DNA from 4 places in the Stappia sp. G46H5W genome. Region 2 is predicted to be linked to each of the others. Evidence: predicted binding sites of a transcription regulator. Region 2 holds the regulator's gene; each other region holds the start of a gene.

Region 1 (4,577 bases), on a different contig from region 2:
GAGGATATCGCCCGTCACGGCCATATCGCGACCACCTATGCCTATCCGGTGCTGGTGTCGGGTCGCTATGTGATGGATCCCTCGCCGACGCCCAAGTTCGACAACCCGAAGATGGACATGAGCGAGGCGCTGCAGCTGTTCGGTGCGGGTCGCGAGAAGCGGATCTACGCCATTCCGCCGCACACAAGAGTGGTCAGCCTCGATTTCGAGGACCATCCCTTCGAGATCCAGACATTCGATGAGCCCTGCGCCTTGTGCGGCGCGGAGGGCGTCTATCTCGACGAAGTGATCCTCGACGACCGCGGCGGGCGGATGTTCGTCTGCTCGGACACCGACCATTGCGAAGACCGCCGCGCGGCCGGCCATCGCGGCAGCATGTCGCCGGAGGAGGCCTATACGGGCCATGGCAAGGGTGAAGGGGAGGCAGCGCGATGACGATGCTGGATGAAACGCCGCTGCTGAGCGTTGCGGGACTGTCGCGCTATTACGGTGAGCGGGTCGGCTGCCGGGATGTCTCGTTCGAGGTCTACCCGGGCGAGGTGCTGGCCATCGTCGGTGAGAGCGGCTCTGGCAAGACGACGCTGCTCAACTGCATCTCGACGCGGCTGGAGCCGAGTGCGGGCAGCGTCAGCTACCGCATGCGGGACGGCGAGAGCCGCGATCTCTACCGGATGAGCGAGGCCGAACGGCGCCTCTTGATGCGCACGGACTGGGGCTTTGTGCACCAGAACCCGGCGGACGGGCTGCGCATGACCGTGTCGGCCGGCGCCAATGTCGGCGAGCGGCTGATGGCCGTCGGCGAGCGGCACTACGGCCGCATTCGCGACACCGCCACCCACTGGCTGTCGCGGGTGGAGATCGCCGCCGACCGCATCGACGATCAGCCGCGCGCCTTTTCAGGCGGCATGCGCCAGCGGCTGCAGATCGCCCGAAACCTCGTGACCGGACCGCGCCTCGTGTTCATGGATGAGCCGACCGGCGGTCTCGACGTGTCGGTCCAGGCGCGTCTGCTCGATCTGCTGCGCGGTCTCGTCAACGACCTCGGTCTTGCCGCCATCGTCGTCACCCACGATCTCGCGGTCGCCCGGCTGCTGTCGCACCGGATGATCGTGATGAAGGATGGCCGGGTGGTCGAGGAAGGACTGACCGACCGGGTGCTCGACGATCCGCAGGCGCCCTACACCCAGCTTCTCGTCTCTTCCATTCTGCAGGTGTGACCATGTCCGATCTCGTCAGCCGCGAAGCCGGCACCGTCGCCGTGCGGGCAAGTGCCCTGTCCAAGTCCTTCCATATGCACCTGCAGGGCGGTCTCGAACTGCCGGTGGTGGAGGGTGCGTCCTTCGAGGTGCATGCCGGAGAATGCGTCGTGCTCGGCGGCCCGTCGGGCGCCGGCAAGAGCTCCATCCTCAAGATGCTCTATGGCAACTATGCCGCAACGGGCGGCGAGATCCTGATCCGCCACGGCGAGGCGATGGTCGATCTGGTTGCGGCCTCGCCGCGGCTGGTGCTGGCCATCCGCTGCGAGACCCTCGGCTATGTCAGCCAGTTCCTGCGCACCGTTCCGCGCGTTGCGGCAATCGACGTGGTCGCCGAGCCGCTGGTTGCGCGCGGCATCGATGCAGCCACCGCGCGGGAGCGGGCTGCACGGACGCTCGAGCGGCTCAACCTGCCGCAGCGTCTCTGGCAGCTGCCGCCAGCGACCTTTTCCGGCGGCGAGCAGCAGCGCGTGAACATCGCCCGCGGCTTCATCACCGATCATCCGGTGTTGCTGCTCGACGAGCCGACCGCCTCGCTCGATGCGGCCAACCGGCGCGTGGTGATCGAGATGATCGCTCAGAAGAAGGTGCAGGGCGTCGCGCAGATCGGCATCTTCCACGACGAGGAAGTGCGCGAGGCTGTCGCAGACCGGATCATCGACGTGCGCGGCTTCGCGCCGGCGCGCGCAGCCTGAGGGGCGGGGCATGGCACGACTTTCCGAAACTCCGTTCATCCATCAGACCGCCGAGGTCAGCGACTGCGAGTTCGGCCGCTACACCGAGGTGGATGCCCGGGTCAGCATCAGCGAGACCCGCATGGATGATTATTCCTATGTGATGCGCGACGCGATGATCTGGAACGCGGAGATCGGCAAGTTCGCGAACATCGCCGCCTGCGTGCGGATCAATGCCACCCATCATCCGATGGAGCGGGCAACGCTGCACCATTTCACCTATCGCGCGAACGACTATTGGGACGATGCCGAGCAGGAGGCCGACTTCTTCCGGCGGCGCCGTGCGCTGCGGGTCCGGATCGGTCACGACACCTGGATCGGCCACGGTGCCACCATCCTGCCCGGCGTGTCGGTCGGCGATGGCGCGGTGATCGGATCGGGGGCCGTCGTGTCGCGCGATGTCGCGCCGTATACCATTGTCGGCGGCGTTCCCGCGCGGTTGATCCGGGAGCGTTTTCCGGCCGATGTCGTGGCGCGCATGCAGGCGCTTGCCTGGTGGGACTGGAGCCATGAACGCTTGCGCGAAACGCTCGAAGACTTTCGAAATCTCGATGCTCAGGCGTTTCTGGACCGTTACGAGGCAATTCAGTGAAGTCATGAGCCGGCGCATTGCTTTTTCGGAGCCGGGAAACGTCAGGGAATTGTCATAAAACCGCAGATTCCCTGTCATCTATACAGGATACGCAAGCTTCAATCATCAGGATTGAGGCGCAAATGTTCAAGCTCGACGGTGTGACGCGAAAGTTCGGATTGCTGACCGCGGTGGATGGCGTGACGCTGGACATTCCGGACGGACAGATGGTCGGTGTCATCGGCCGTTCGGGTGCCGGCAAGTCCACCTTGCTGCGGATGCTCAACCGGCTGGTCGATCCGAATGGCGGACGGATCCTGTTCCGCGACACCGAGGTCTCGGCGCTGTCGGGATCGGCGTTGCGCTCGTGGCGGCGCGACTGCGCGATGGTGTTCCAGCAGTTCAACCTCGTGCCGCGCCTCGACGTGGTGTCGAATGTGCTGCACGGCACGCTCAATGCCCGCTCGACCCTTTCGACCGTGTTCAACCTGTTTCCCAAGGCCGACATCCTGCGCGCCATCGACATCCTGGAGCGGCTGGGCGTGGCCGAGCATGCGCTGAAGCGGGCCGAGGCCCTGTCGGGTGGCCAGCAGCAGCGTGTGGCGATTGCCCGCGCGCTGATGCAATCGCCGAAGGTGCTGCTTGCTGACGAGCCCATCGCTTCGCTCGACCCGTTGAATGCCAAGATCGTCATGGATGCGCTCAAGGACATCAACGAGCGCGAAGGGATCACCGTCATCACCAACCTGCACACGCTGGATACCGCACGCACCTATTGCGAGCGGATCATCGGCATGTCGCTGGGGCGGGTCGTGTTCGACGGCACCGCGAATGAGCTGACAGCCGAAGCGGTGCGCGAGATCTACGGCACCGATGGCGAGGGCAACGAAATCTCCGAGGCCATCACCTCGACCAGCATCACCGCCACGCCGATGCCGGCTGCGGTGGTCTCCCCATCCCCGGCCATGCTGCGGACGGCCTCCGCCTCCGCCTGAGCCGCAGGATCCGGCGCGGCTCTCCGCGCGCGGTCACACGCAACGAACACCAAACGACCTCTTTCAGGAGACGTCATATGCTCAGGAAGCTTCTCTTGGCCGCCACCGCGGTCGCGACCATGTCTGTCGGTGCAACGGCGCAGGAGATCACCGAGTTCCGCATCGGCGTTCTCGGCGGCGAGAACGCCCAGGACCGCCTGGCCTCCAACGAGTGCCTGCGCTCCTATGTGCAGGACCTGCTCGGCGTCGAGACCAAGATCTTCACCCCGGCCGACTATGACGGCGTGATCCAGGGCCTGCTCGGCGGCTCCATCGACCTGGCCTGGCTCGGCGCTTCGGGCTACGCGAAGACCTACCTGACCGATCCGGAAGCGGTCGATGTCGTGCTGGTCAAGACCAACCTCGACGGCTCGTTCTCGTATCACTCCATCGGTTTTGCCCGCAAGGATAGCGGCATCGCCTCGCTGGCCGACATGAAGGGCAAGAAGTTCGGCTTCGGTGACCCGAACTCGACCTCCGGCTACCTGATCCCGTCCATCGAGATCCCGCAGCAGACCGGCGCTTCCATGGAAAACGGCGCCTATTTCGGCGAAGTGGTCTTCACCGGCGGTCATGAGCAGACCATCGTTGCCGTGAAGAACGGCGATGTCGACGGCGGCGTGACCTGGGCCGACGGCCAGGGCGAGTGGATCGACGGCTACAATTCCGGCGCCCTGCGCAAGGCGGTCGATGCCGGTCTCGTCGACATGAACGACCTGGTCGAGATCTGGCGCTCGAAGCCGATCCCGGAAGGTCCGGTCGTCCTGCGCCGCGCCCTGCCGGCCGACGTCAAGGAGAAGGTCACGCAGCTTCTGAAGGACCTGCACGGCAAGGATCCGGAGTGCGCCTACAACGTGGCCGCCGGCGAGACCGCGGGCTTCGCCCCGATCACCCACGACGCCTACGAGTCGATCATCGCGGTCCGCAAGGCCAAGAGCAACTGATCGACCGATCTTCGTGACAGCCGGGCGGGACCCTTGGT
Region 2 (4,577 bases):
GAAGAGCTTGCCGGTACGCCCGACGCCGGTCTGCACCTCGTCGAGGATCAACAAGATGCCCTTGTCGTCGCACAGGCGGCGCAGCTCGCGCAGGTACTCGGTCGGCACCGGGCGGATGCCGCCCTCGCCCTGGATCGGCTCGATCAGCAGGCCTGCGGTGGTATCGCCGATGGCGGCAAGCAACGCCTCATGGTCGCCGAACGGCACCTGGACGAAGCCCGGAGCCTTGGGACCGAAGCCTTCCAGATACTTCTCCTGCCCGCCGGCGGCGATGGTCGCCAGCGTACGGCCATGGAAGGCACCCTCGAAGGTGATGATGTCGACCCGCTCCGGCTCGCCCTTCGCATAGAAGTAGCGCCGCGCGGTCTTGATCGCGCATTCCAGCGCCTCGGCGCCGGAGTTGGTGCAGAACACCCGGTCGGCAAAGGTCGCCTGGGCCAGCTTGCGCGCGAACGCTTCCTGCCCCTCGATCGCGTAAACGTTGGACACGTGCCACAGCTTGTCGGCCTGGTCCTTCAGTGCCTTGACGAGGCCGGGATGGGAATGTCCGAGCGAATTGACGGCGATGCCGGCGGCGCAGTCGAGAAAGCGTCGGCCATCGGAAGTCTCCAGCCACACACCCTCGCCACGCACGAACTCCAGGTTCGCGCGGCTGTAGGTCTGATAGAGAGATGAGCCTTCCATGTCCTTACCTGCTCCCATTGACCGGCTGTCCTGCCGGGGAGATGCCTTGGCGGAGCGAGCCGCCTTCGATCCCCTCGCCTGCTGTCGGAACGCTGCCGTCATGCCGCCGCAAAGAGCGGCAAGAACCGCCGACAGGCATCGCCGAAAGCAATTATGCCGCCCACGAGAGGCGGCACGGCGAGGAAGCCCCGTTATACACCGGGAGAGCGCGGGAAAGTCAACGGAATTGGCTATGCGCGCCGCTCGGGCCGCGGCGAAACCAAAGTCGCCGGAAACGGCCTTTTCTGGGGAAAACCGTATCAATCCCCAGGTGAATCGCCCCCTCACCTTGAACCGCAAACCCGGCATATTGTAGCTTTGCAGTCAAGAAATACGAGATCTCGTGTATCCGACTCACAATAGCCTCAAAATCCGGCAATGAGCGGGGCACCCTCACGGTGTGCCGATAACCTTTTATTAACCAGATGTCGGGGCCCGATCAAACACGGAGTTGAGCGCATGTCCTGGACAAGCGAACGCGTCGACCTTCTCAAAAAGCTCTGGACCGACGGGCTGAGCGCCAGCCAGATCGCTGCAGAACTGGGCGGCGTGACCCGCAATGCGGTGATCGGCAAGGTTCACCGCCTCGGCCTGTCGGGACGCGCCAAGGCGGCGGCTCCCGCCCAGAAGGCGCGCGCCAAGCCGGCCAAGGGCGGCGCGGAGGAAGCGGCACAGGCCGCGACCCAGCAGCAGGGCGGCAACGCCCCCTCGGCACCGCAGACGGTGGGCGCCACCGCGCTGAAGATCGAGACCGCTCCGGTCGCGGCTCCCGCGCCGCAGGCCAAGCCGGTTGCCGAGTTGGTGCCGATCGCCAAGCGTGCGACGATCCTGACGCTGACCGAGCGGACCTGCAAATGGCCGATCGGCGACCCGACCAAGGAAGACTTCTACTTCTGCGGCCACCCGTCGAACCCGGGCGTCCCCTACTGCACCTATCATTGCCGCATCGCCTACCAGCCGGCGAGCGACCGCCGCCGCGACCGCAACGTTGCCAACGGCTGAGGCAACGCCCCGGCCCGTTTCCGGGGGCGCAGTTACGAGAAAGGCCCGCCTGCGGTATCCGCGGCGGGCCTTTTCGCATTCTGGTGCCGGTTCGCAGATAGACGGCGCGACAGCCGCCCCGGCGTTTCCGCTAGCTGCGGGTTTCAGGAGGCGGCGGCGAACTGGTCGTTGAAGGCGTAGCCGGCGCCGCGCACGGTGCGGATCGGATCCGGCACCTTGCCGCGGTTGATGGCCTTGCGCAGGCGCCCGACATGCACATCGACCGTGCGCTCGTCGACATAGACGTCATGGCCCCAGACGCCGTCGAGCAGCTGCTCGCGCGAAAAGACACGCCCCGGCGAGGTCATCAGGAACTCCAGCAGGCGAAACTCGGTCGGGCCGAGATGGATCTCGCGGCCCGAGCGGCGCACCCGGTGTGTCTCCCGGTCAAGTTCCAGATCGCCCGCGCGCAACAGCGAGGAGACGACCTCCGGTTTTGCCCGGCGCAGCATCGCGCGCACCCGCGCCATCAGCTCCGGGATCGAGAACGGCTTCACCACATAGTCGTCGGCACCGGTGGCAAGGCCGCGGATGCGCTCCTGCTCCTCGCCGCGGGCGGTGAGCATGATCACCGGCAGACGTTCCGTCTCGGCACGCGAGCGCAGGCGGCGGCACAGTTCGATGCCGGACAGACCCGGCAGCATCCAGTCGAGAAGCAGCAGGTCCGGCTGGCTCTCGCGCAGGAGAAGATCGGCCTCGTCACCGCGCATGCAGGTCTCGACCGTGTAGCCCTCGGCCTCGAGATTGTAGCGCAGCATCATGATGAGAGGCTCTTCGTCCTCGACAATAAGGACCTTCGGCATGTCGGATACCCTTGTCCAATCGACCCGGCCGGGAGGCATCGGCGCGGCTTTTCGCTCGCGCCGCCTTGCCGGCTCTCGTTGTCAGCGGCGGCGGACGGCAGGGCCGTCCGCGCCATCGTCAGGTTGCCAGGGCGTCCTCAGGACGCGGTATCGGTCTCGATGCCGGTCTCGTCGACCTTCTGACGCTCGTCGGTCGGCAGCACGCCGGTCGACATGTACATGACGTTTTCGGCGATGTTGGTTGCATGGTCGCCGATGCGCTCGATGTTCTTGGCGCAGAACAGCAGATGGGCGCAGACCGAGATCTGCCGCGGATCCTCCATCATGTAGGTGAGGAGTTCGCGGAAGATCGAAGTGTAGAGCGCGTCGACCTCGTCGTCGCGGTCGCGCACGGAGGCCGCCGCCACGCCGTCCCGGCCGGCATAGGCATCCAGCACATCCTTGAGCTGGCTCTGGGCGAGCTCGGTCATGTGCTCCACGCCGAGGGCGAACTTCTTGGAGTCGAAGGTACCCTCGATGGCGATGACGCGCTTGGCGACGTTCTTGGCGAGATCGCCGACGCGCTCAAGGTCGTTGGAGATGCGCATCGCCGAGATCACGTCGCGCAGGTCGCTGGCGACCGGCTGACGGCGGGCGATGATCAGGATCGCCTGCTCCTCGATCTCGAACTGCAGGGCATCGACCCGCTTGTCCTGTGCGATCACGCGGCGGGCAAGTTCCTTGTCCATGCGCACCAGGGCCTGCACGGAATCGTTCAGCATCATCTCGGCGAGGCCGCCCATCTCCGACACCCGGCCGGCGACTTCCTTCAGCTCCTCGTCGAACGACGAAACGGTATGTTGGCTCATGTCTCTTCTCCATTCGGGGCGCGGCAAGGTGCACGCGTCATCCCGTCTGTTCCCGCGGCTGGTCCAGACTAGCCGAAGCGGCCGGTGATGTAGTCCTGGGTGCGCTTGTCCCGGGGGTTGGTGAAGATGTCGTTCGTCGCCCCTTCCTCGACCAGGTTGCCGAGGTGGAAGAAGGCCGTGCGCTGCGAGACGCGGGCGGCCTGCTGCATGGAGTGGGTGACGATGACGATTGTGTAGTTCTCACGCAGCTCGTCGATCAGCTCCTCCACCTTGGCGGTGGCGATGGGATCGAGGGCCGAGCAGGGCTCGTCCATCAGGATCACTTCCGGGCTGACGGCGATGGCGCGGGCAATGCACAGGCGCTGCTGCTGGCCGCCGGACAGGCCGGTGCCCGGCTCGTCGAGGCGGTCCTTCACCTCGTTCCACAGGCCGGCCTTCTGCAGGCTGGAGGCGACGATCTCCTCCAGCGCCGCCTTGTTGCGGGCCAGGCCGTGGATGCGCGGGCCGTAGGCGATGTTGTCGAAGATCGACTTGGGGAACGGGTTCGGCTTCTGGAACACCATGCCGACCTTGGCGCGCAGCTGCACGGGGTCGACCTTGGGATCGTAGATGTCCTCTCCGTCGATCAGGATGTTGCCCTCGACGCGGCAGACGTCGATCGTGTCGTTCATCCGGTTGATGCAGCGAAGGAAGGTCGACTTGCCGCAGCCCGACGGGCCGATGAAGGCGGTGACCGTCTTCTCCTCGATGCGGATGCTCACATCCTTGATGGCGTGGGTGTCGCCGTAGAAGACCTGGACCTTCTCGGCTGAAATCTTGGCCTCGTTCATGGCGGCGACTTTCTCAGGCTTGGTCATTTGGTTCATGGCTTGGAAAGCCCCCTTACCAGCGACGCTCGAAACGACGGCGCAGGATGATCGCGACGATGTTCATGGTCATGAGGAACAGCAGCAGGACGATGATGCCGCCCCATGCCCGCTCGTAGAAGGCCGGGTCCGCGCGCTTGGCCCACTCGTAGATCTGGGCCGGCATGGCCGAGTTCGGATCGAGGAAGCCGGATGCGAGGCTGCCGGGGTAGTTGGAAGCGATGAAGCCGACCATGCCGATGAGCAGCAGCGGCGCGGTCTCGCCGAGTGCCTGGGCAAGGCCGATGATGGTGCCG
Region 3 (4,577 bases), on a different contig from region 2:
TCGCCGCGACATCGGCGGAGTTCGAAACGTCCGCCCGCGCCGTCTCGCAGGTGCCGCCCTCGGAGCGGATGATGTCGCGCGTTTCGCCCGCCGCGCGCTCGTCGCGGTCGACGGCGAGGATGCGCGCGCCGTTCCGCGCAAAGAGAACCGCCGCCGCCTTGCCGTTGCCCCAGCCCTCTCCCGAGGAGCCGGCGCCGACGACGAGGGCGACCTTGCCGGCCAATCGGCCAGCCGAAGTATCTGTCATGTGGAAACCGTCCGTTCTGATGCCCTGACACGAAAAGACCGGGGCGGGCTCGGCCCGTCCCGGATCGCAAAGGAAAGGCCGGAGCGGATCGCGTCCGCTCCGGCCTGTCACGTTCAGCGGTTACTCGGCCGCTTCGCGCATGGAGAGGGCGTAGCGCTGCAGCGCATCGTCCTCGACCGGCTCGATCGGCGTGAAATCGCGATGAGCGATATATTCCGGCCGGGTCGGCTTGCGGATCGCGTTGGAGACGGTGGAGAGCGTCAGATAGACGATCTTGCGCGGGTAGGGCGTGATGTTGCCCGACGAGCCGTGCACCAGGTTGCCGTGATGGATCAGCAACCCGCCCGCCTTGCCGGTCGGGGCGACGATGCCGCCCTTGGCGGCGAGCTCGGTCACGGTGTCGTTGTCGAGCGTCCACAGGCCGTAGCTGGTGGTTGTGGTGTCGTATTCCGACTTGAGCTGGCCGTGGGTGTGCGAGCCGCCGATCAGCATGAGCGGGCCGTTGATCGGCAGCACGTCGTCGAGGAACACCGAGATGTTCATCGCCCGCGGCTCGGGCATGCCGTCATCCTTGTGCCAGGTGGGGAAGTCCTGGTGCCACTGCCAGACGTCGCCGGTGAAGGCGGCCTTCGCGTTCACCTTGAACTGGTGCATGTACAGTTCTTCGCCGAAGATCTGGCGCACCGGCTCGATGAGGCGGGGATGACGGCCGAGCAGACGGAACGCCTCGTTGTAGGTGTGGCAGGCGAAGGCCGTGCGCGGCGTGCCGTCCTTCTCGCGCCAGATCTCCTTGCGGTCCTCGTCGAAGATGCCGGATGCCGCCTCCCGCAGCACCTCGACCTCTTCCGGCGAGAACGCCTCGGGCAGGAAAAGATAGCCGTGGCGGTTGAATTCGTCCTGTTGTTCCTGCGTCAGCTTCATGTGGCGTTCCTCCTCTTGGGTCACGGCCTTCAGGCCGTGTTCTTCAAAACCTGCCTGGCGGTGAGGCGAGCCTCCGTTTCCTTGCCGGCATTTTCCGCATGGGCCCTTGCGGCGCCTTCCGCGGCTGCGTCGCCGGCCGCGATGAGCCGGGCGATCTCGTGATGGTGCTCCCAGGCGGATTCGCGGAAGCCGCCGATGTCGAGAACCAGCCGCATGGAGCGCATCATGTGCGAGAACTGCGGCTCGAGCGTTTCGGCGATCCGGCGGTTGCCGGACATGACGATGACCTGGTTGTGGAAGTCGACGTCGAGCGCGATGCGCTCCGCCACGGGCGTGTCGTCCCCGAAGCTCTCGGCCTGGCGCAGGATCGCGGCGAGCGTCTTGAGCTCGGCCTCCGGCATGCGGCCCTGCGCGACCCGCGCAGCCGCTAGGCCGGCGGCCAGCCCATCGAGCGCGGCGCGAACCTGATAGATCTCGCGAAGATGCGCCGGATCGATCTCCGTGACCTTGAGCCCCTTGCGCCCGGTCTCCTCCACCAGCCCGTCGCGCTTGAGCAGCTGCAGCGCATGGCTGACCGGCTGGCGCGACACGCCGAGGCGGTCGGCAAGCTCGGCCTGGCGGATGCGCTCGCCCGGCGCCAGCTCGGCCAGCGCGATGGCCTGGCGCAGCCGCTCGTAGACGCGGTCCACCAGGATCGGGCTCTGGTCGATGAGTTCCATGGGCATGCCTAGCGTCCTTCCCCTTACGGTCCTTGCGGACATCGCAACGAAGCGCAGCCGGCGCGAAAGCACCCGGGCCGATCCCGGGGGCTGGTTGTGCGGCCTGTCCGGCGCGATGCCGGGACAAGCTGACGGAACGCGCGCGCCGCCGCAATGCACCGCAGGTATGACATGGGAGGCCTGTTCGGCACACCCGGCGGCGCGACGTTCCGGGACGGACCTGTCCCTGTCCTGGCCGGGATGCGGCCAAGCTCTTCGTGACCTCCGCTGCGGCCGTTTCGGCTCCGCACCGTGCCGGATCCGTCCGGCGGGCAAGAAGCCGGACCGGCCGACGGTCTGGCGATGGGGCCAACGGAGCCCTGAGCGCCGGTGGTCCGGCGAAATCCGTGCGCCGCTCCTGCAGCGCGAGCCTTTCGTCCACCCCGGCGTCCGCTCCAGCCCGTCGGTCTTCGCCCGGTCGGAAGCGGTGGTTCGATCATGCAGGAATTCGGAATTCCAAATTCCAATAATGCAACCCTGCCCGAGCGGATCGGCGCTGTCAACAGTTTGGAATTCCGAATTCCATTTGAAGTGGTTCGGCCGTGGGCGGGGTGGAGGCGGCGGTAGAAGAGGACGCGTGCGCTTCGGGGTATCGGTTCCCGTGCCTTGGGCTGCTGCTTGGGAGGGGTGGGCGGTTGGCGCGAAGGAATGTGCAACCCGCTGAAGTAATGTCCCGAAGACGCAAGGCAGGCGCGCCGCATGGCATGCGCGGAAGGCGGGATGAAGAGCGGGAGATCGGCCGGGACATGCTGCAGGGTGGGGCTCTCCCTCCGGGTGATTTGCCGGCTCATGTGCTGAGATACCGCAGAGGCAGCGAGCGGCGCCGGACAGCGGGCACCGTGCCGGCAAGTCGTCGGTCGTACGGGCTCGGCCGGCGTCCTTGCGAGATTTCGCAGGAATTCCGTGCAAGGGGCGGCCCTCGCCCGGCTGCTGTTCAGCTTCTGGGGCGGCGGGAAGCGGCCGTGGATCAAGGAGGGGGCCGCCGGCTCTGCCTTAAAGGAAACTTCGCCGCCTCAAGGTCTTGACGCGGCTTGGTTTGTCATCCAGCCTTCACGCAGGACGCATAACAGACATCCGGTCCAGAACGGATGCAGATCGCGCCCCAGTGGAGGAACACAGATGACCATGCACATGACGAAGCTCGCCGGCGCTGCGAGCGTCGCCGCCTTGCTTGCCGGCCTCATCGCCGCAACGCCTGCGCAGGCCGAATTCAAGCTCGACAGCCGCTACACCGATGCCGATGGCGACCTGATCGCCGACATTCCGTCCGATCCGGCGCAGCAGATCGATCCCTCGACGCTGATCTTCGCCTATACCCCGGTCGAGGATCCGGCGGTCTATGCCGAGGCCTGGGCCGACTTCCTGGCCCATATGGAGAGCGTCACCGGCAAGAAGGTGCAGTTCTTCCCGGTCCAGTCGAACGCCGCCCAGATCGAGGCGATGCGCGCCGGCCGCCTGCACATCGCCGGCTTCAACACCGGCTCCAACCCGCTTGCCGTCGCCTGCGCGGGCTTCCGCCCGTTCACGATGATGGCCAAGGCCGACGGCAGCTTCGGCTACGAGATGGAAATCATCACCTATCCGGGCTCGGGCATCGAGAAGCCGGAAGACATAAAGGGCAAGACGCTTGCCTTCACCGCCGAGACCTCGAATTCCGGTTTCAAGGCGCCGTCCGCGCTGCTGAAGGCCGAATACGGCCTCGTCTCCGGCACCGACTACGAGCCGGCCTTCTCCGGCAAGCACGACAATTCGGTGCTCGGCGTCGCCAACAAGGACTATCCGGCGGCGGCCATCGCCAACTCCGTCATGCACCGCATGATCGAGCGCGAGGTGATCAAGCCCGAGCAGGTGGTCAGCATCTATAAGTCGCAGACCTTCCCGACCACCGGCTACGGCGTTGCCTACAACCTGAAGCCGGAGCTGCAGGAGAAGATCAAGGAAGGCTTCGCCACCTTCAAGTGGGAAGGCTCGTCGCTGGAGAAGGAGTTCTCCAAGTCGGGCGAGGCGCAGTTCATCCCGATCACCTTCAAGGACAACTGGTCCGTCATCCGTCAGATCGACGCGGCGAACGACGTTTCCTACAACTGCCAGTAAGATCGTGAGCGGGCGGACGGCGCGCGGGGGAGTGTCTTCCGCGTTGCCGTCCGTGTCCGCGCCCGCATCCCTGGCCGTTCCCTTGCGCGCGGCCCTTCGTGCGGCGCGCAGGGGCCGGCAGACCCGGCCGTGACGGCCCTCTCTCCCCCGGATCCCCGCATGCTGACAGTCGAAGCGCTTACCAAGACCTACAAGACCGGCGACAAAGCCCTCCGGTCGGTCAGTTTCACCGTGCCGAAGGGACAGGTCGTCGGCCTGATCGGGCCGTCCGGCGCCGGCAAGTCGACCCTCATCCGCTGCATCAACCGCTTGGTCGAGCCGACCGAGGGGCGGGTGCTGCTGAACGATCTCGACATCACCGGCCTGCCGGCGCGCGAACTGCGCCGCGCCCGCCGCCGCATCGGCATGATCTTCCAGGAATATGCCCTGGTGGAGCGTCTGACGGTGATGGAGAACGTGCTGTCGGGGCGCCTCGGCTATGTCGGTTTCTGGCGCTCCTTCCTGCGCCAGTTTCCCGGCGAGGACGTGGAGAACGCCTTCCGCCTGCTCGACCGTGT
Region 4 (4,577 bases), on a different contig from region 2:
CGGCAAAAGCACTAGAAAGCACTATCAAGATCATCTCGGACGCGAAAGGATGGACGCAAGGTAACGAGAGGGGAGCTCATAATTACATAGAAAATCTAAGCTCTAAGAAAAATTCATATATTGATGAATGGGAGAGTTTTTCTTTGAAGGGATTTTTTTCTAGTGTTCGTAATAAACTAGGGCATGGGCCCGGTAGCTCCATAATGCCGAATCTATCTCAGTCGCAGACTGAATGGGCTATAGAGTTTTGTATGATTTGGATCAAAAGTTTGATCAAGAGATTTGATTATTGATGCTCGATCAAGATGGCGATCTCAATAGACTTTCGCCGAGGATCGTGGTGGATTCAATATGACTTCGTGATTTTATTGGAAGCGCTACATATCGATAGTCTTGTGGGTCATCTCTCCCCCACCTCCCCCCTTGCGGGGAGGGCAAAGACCCACTACCCACACACTCGAGCGTTCCGGCGTGCGTTTCGGCGCGCGCGGCACGCGTTCAGGACAAGTCCGCCCCTTGGCAAACCTTTTTCGCGCGTGCGCGCGGGGCTCGAGGGGCGGGCGACAGGCACGACACAACGGGCAGGACTTCCACGGCATGAGCATCGTCGACACCCGCACCCCCGATCCCAAGAAGTTCATCAAGGGCGCCACGGGCGACTGGGAAATCGTGATCGGCATGGAGGTGCATGCCCAGGTCACCTCGAATGCCAAGCTGTTCTCCGGCGCCTCGACCGAGTTCGGCAAGGATCCGAACGCCAATGTGAGCCTCGTCGATGCGGCGATGCCGGGCATGCTGCCGGTGATCAACGAGGAATGCGTCAAGCAGGCGATCCGCACCGGCCTCGGCCTCAAGGCGCAGATCAACCTCAAGTCCGTTTTCGACCGCAAGAACTACTTCTATCCGGACCTGCCGCAGGGCTACCAGATCTCCCAGTTCAAGCAGCCGATCGTCGGCGAGGGCGAGGTCCTGCTCGACATGCCCGGCGGCGAGCAGGTGACGGTCGGCGTCGAGCGGCTGCATCTGGAGCAGGACGCCGGCAAGTCGCTGCACGACCAGCACCCGACTATGTCCTTCGTCGATCTCAACCGCTCGGGCGTCGCGCTGATGGAGATCGTCTCCAAGCCGGACCTGCGCTGCGCCGACGAGGCGAAGGCGTATCTCACCAAGCTGCGCACCATCCTGCGTTACCTGGGCACCTGCGACGGCAACATGGACCAGGGCTCGATGCGCGCCGACGTCAACGTTTCGGTGCGCGCGCCGGGCGGGGCCTTCGGCACGCGCTGCGAGATCAAGAACGTCAACTCCATCCGCTTCGTCGGCCAGGCCATCGAGTATGAGGCCCGCCGCCAGATCGGCATCCTGGAGGACGGCGGCAGCATCGACCAGGAGACGCGCCTGTTCGATCCGGTCAAGGGCGAGACCCGCTCCATGCGCTCCAAGGAGGAGGCGCACGACTACCGCTATTTCCCCGATCCGGACCTGCTGCCGCTGGAGTTCGACCAGGCTTACGTCGACGCGCTCGCCGTCGGCCTGCCGGAGCTGCCGGACGACAAGAAGGCGCGCTTCGTCGCCGATTACGGGCTCACCGCCTATGACGCCGACATTCTGGTGGCGGAAAAGGCCTCGGCCGACTTCTTCGAGCAGGTCGCCAAGGGGCGCGATGCCAAGCTTTCGGCAAACTGGGTGATCAACGAGCTGTTCGGCCGGATCAACAAGGAAGGGCTGGAGCTGAGCGAAAGCCCGGTGTCGGCCGGCCAGCTCGGCGGCATCGTCGATCTGGTGGTCGACGGGACGATCTCGGGCAAGATCGCCAAGGACCTGTTCGAGATCGTCTGGAGCGAGGGCGGCGAACCGGCGGAGATCGTCGAGGCGCGCGGCATGCGCCAGGTGACGGATCTCGGCGCCATCGAGGCCGAGGTCGACAAGATCATCGCCGCCAACCCGGAGAAGGCGGAGCAGGCGCGCGCCAAGCCCGGTCTTCTCGGCTGGTTCGTCGGCCAGGTGATGAAGGCGACCGGCGGCAAGGCCAACCCGCAGGCGGTCAACGACCTGCTCAAGGCGAAGATCGGCATCGAGTAAGGGCGGGTTACGCGCCATCGCTCTGGCAGCCAATGGGCCCCGGGTCGCGCTTCGCTTGCCCGGGGTGACGGCTGAGGGGATGCGAGGTCGGCGCGCCACCCACAGGATGTCATCCCGGCCTTGCGGCCGGTATGACGCCCGCGCGCACCGCCCTGTCATCATCCCGTAACGAGAACGGCTTACCCGGCTCACTTCAAGGCAACTTGAGGAGAGTCGGAGGTGGCCATGCTGTCGGGTCAGGCGTCGAACACGAAGTCGGTCAATGCGGGGCGGGGCGCTCTGCTCGGCCGGGCGGTGCATCGCAACAAGGCCCTGTCGGGCGAGGGCGCGCTGGAGCGGCTCTTCACCCTGGCCTTCCAGGGGCTGGTCTATCCGCAGATCTGGGAAGACCCCGAGATCGACATGGACGCGCTGGAGATCGGCCGCGACCACAAGGTGGTGACCATCGCCTCGGGCGGCTGCAACGTTCTCTCCTACCTGACGGCCGATCCGGCCAGCATCACCGCCGTCGACCTCAACCGCGCGCATGTGGCGCTGACCCGGCTGAAGCTCGCCGCCGTCAAGCATCTGCCGGGGCATGACGACTTCTACCGCTTCTTCGGCAAGGCGGACGAGAAGGGCAATGTCGAGGCCTACAACCGCTTCCTGCGCGAGCGGCTCGACCCGGAAACCCGCGAGTACTGGGAAAAGCGCGGCCTGACCGGGCGCAAGCGCATCACCCTGTTCGCCCGCGACCTCTACCACCACGGGCTGCTCGGCTATTTCATCGGCGCCGGCCATTTCGTCGCCCGCGCCTATGGCATCGATCCCAAGGACATGCTGCGCGCCCGCTCGCTGGAGGAGCAGCGCACCTACTTCGACAAGGCGCTGGCGCCGTTGTTCGACAAGCGGATGGTCCGCTGGGCGACGTCGAAGCGCGTGTCGCTCTACGGGCTCGGCATTCCGCCGGCACAGTACGAGGCGCTGGCCGGCAGCGGCCCCGGCGGCATGGCGGCTGTGCTGCGCGAGCGGCTGGAGCGGCTGGCCTGCGACTTCCCGCTTTCGGAAAACTACTTCGCCTGGCAGGCCTTCGGCCGCGGCTACGCCAATGACGAGGCCGGCCCGCTGCCGCCCTATCTGCGGCGCGACCACTTCGAGACGATCCGCGCCCGCGCCGACCGGGTGCGCGTGGTCAACCGCTCCTTCACCGACTATCTGGCCGCGCAGGAGGGGGGCAGCGTCGACCGCTACGTCCTGCTCGATGCGCAGGACTGGATGACCGACGCCGCGCTCAACGCCCTGTGGTCGGAGATCACCCGCACGGCCCGTCCGGGCGCGCGCGTCGTCTTCCGCACGGCGGCCGAGCCCAGCCTGCTGCCGGGCCGCGTCGCGCCGGAGATCCTGGGGCAGTGGCGCTACGATGCGGATCGCTCGCGCAAGCTCGGCTACATGGACCGTTCGTCGATCTATGGCGGCTTCCATCTCTATATCCGCGGCGCGGCATGACCGTGCGGGGAGAAGTGAGGACGTCCAACGGTGCGGAGCTGATGGACGGCATCTACCGCTGGCAGCGGCATGTCTACGACGCGACGCGCAAATACTATCTGCTCGGCCGTGACCGGCTGATCGACGATCTCGCCCCGCCGCCGGGCGGCACGGTGCTGGAGCTTGGCTGCGGCACGGCGCGCAATCTGGTGCTGGCCGCCCGCCGGCACCCGCAGGCGCGGTTCTTCGGCATCGACATCTCGCAGCAGATGCTGGAGAGCGCGCGCGGCTCGATCCGCCGCGCGGGGCTTGATGACCGGATCAGCGTCGCGCAAGGCGATGCGACGGCGTTCGACACGGCGGCGCTGTTCGGCGTCGAGCGCTTCGATCGGGTGTTCTTCTCCTACAGCCTGTCGATGATCCCGCCCTGGCGCGAGGCGCTGACTGCCGGCGCCGGCGCGCTGTCGCCCGGCGGCCGGCTGCATCTGGTCGACTTCGGCATGATGGAGGCCTGGCCGGGCCTGGTGCGCGCGCCGTTCCGCGCTTGGCTGTCCGCCTTCCACGTCGCGCCGCGGGTGGATCTGGGGGCGGCGCTGGAAGCCTGCGCGCAGGCGCACGGGGCGCGGGCCTCGTTCCGCCGGCTGCATGGCGGTTACGCGGTGATCGGGCGGCTGGAGGCGTAAGGCTGCCCCTCTCGGGATGCGCTGCGGGCGCCTGCCGGGTTTGCCCGGTCATGGAACATCCGGCCGTCTGGTGCGTTTCTTGACCGCTGCAACGGCCATGCTAGGCTGCAGAGGCAGCGCGCGGGCACGTCCCGGCGCGCTAAGGAGGGGCGGACAATTCCATGGCGGCCGACGGCGACAGCACGGACGCACGCGACCGACTTTCCCGGGAGCCGTTGGCGATGTGCGTCCGGCGGCTCCGCGTTTCCGCTTCCATTCCCGTTTTCGCAGGCCCAATGCCCGCACCCGCTTGCCGACAGGTCCGGCACGGCGGGCCTTGCGCGCGCCTGCGCCGTCGCCATTAGGAAA

What was found. The regulator PhoB, encoded in region 2, activates phosphate uptake and scavenging genes when phosphate is short. The targets are predictions, from matches to a motif close to TGTCATNNANCTGTCAT.
Region 1: phnC (phosphonate ABC transporter ATP-binding protein) is a predicted target of PhoB. The motif match lies at 2,622-2,638, and genes of this name have one in related genera.
Region 3: phnD (phosphate/phosphite/phosphonate ABC transporter substrate-binding protein) is a predicted target of PhoB. The motif match lies at 2,964-2,980, and genes of this name have one in related genera.
Region 4: ACVJ6E_RS06935 (BtaA family protein) is a predicted target of PhoB. The motif match lies at 2,236-2,252, and genes of this name have one in related genera.

What each region holds. Positions count from the first base shown of each region.
Region 1 is NZ_JBZFLL010000004.1:577,057-581,633, forward strand. It holds gene ACVJ6E_RS15520 (alpha-D-ribose 1-methylphosphonate 5-phosphate C-P-lyase PhnJ) at 1-435, shown strand, start outside; gene phnK (phosphonate C-P lyase system protein PhnK) at 441-1,217, shown strand; gene phnL (phosphonate C-P lyase system protein PhnL) at 1,220-1,951, shown strand; gene ACVJ6E_RS15535 (DapH/DapD/GlmU-related protein) at 1,962-2,582, shown strand; gene phnC (phosphonate ABC transporter ATP-binding protein) at 2,705-3,556, shown strand; gene phnD (phosphonate ABC transporter substrate-binding protein) at 3,634-4,539, shown strand.
Region 2 is NZ_JBZFLL010000001.1:1,020,123-1,024,699, forward strand. It holds gene ACVJ6E_RS04175 (aspartate aminotransferase family protein) at 1-684, opposite strand, end outside; gene ACVJ6E_RS04180 (GcrA family cell cycle regulator) at 1,183-1,725, shown strand; gene phoB (phosphate regulon transcriptional regulator PhoB) at 1,869-2,567, opposite strand; gene phoU (phosphate signaling complex protein PhoU) at 2,705-3,415, opposite strand; gene pstB (phosphate ABC transporter ATP-binding protein PstB) at 3,484-4,245, opposite strand; gene pstA (phosphate ABC transporter permease PstA) at 4,298-4,577, opposite strand, start outside.
Region 3 is NZ_JBZFLL010000006.1:159,289-163,865, forward strand. It holds gene ACVJ6E_RS19015 (SDR family oxidoreductase) at 1-247, opposite strand, end outside; gene ACVJ6E_RS19020 (phytanoyl-CoA dioxygenase family protein) at 368-1,168, opposite strand; gene ACVJ6E_RS19025 (GntR family transcriptional regulator) at 1,198-1,893, opposite strand; gene phnD (phosphate/phosphite/phosphonate ABC transporter substrate-binding protein) at 3,058-4,020, shown strand; gene phnC (phosphonate ABC transporter ATP-binding protein) at 4,180-4,577, shown strand, end outside.
Region 4 is NZ_JBZFLL010000002.1:268,588-273,164, forward strand. It holds gene ACVJ6E_RS06925 (abortive infection family protein) at 1-293, shown strand, start outside; gene gatB (Asp-tRNA(Asn)/Glu-tRNA(Gln) amidotransferase subunit GatB) at 598-2,082, shown strand; gene ACVJ6E_RS06935 (BtaA family protein) at 2,308-3,567, shown strand; gene ACVJ6E_RS06940 (class I SAM-dependent methyltransferase) at 3,564-4,229, shown strand.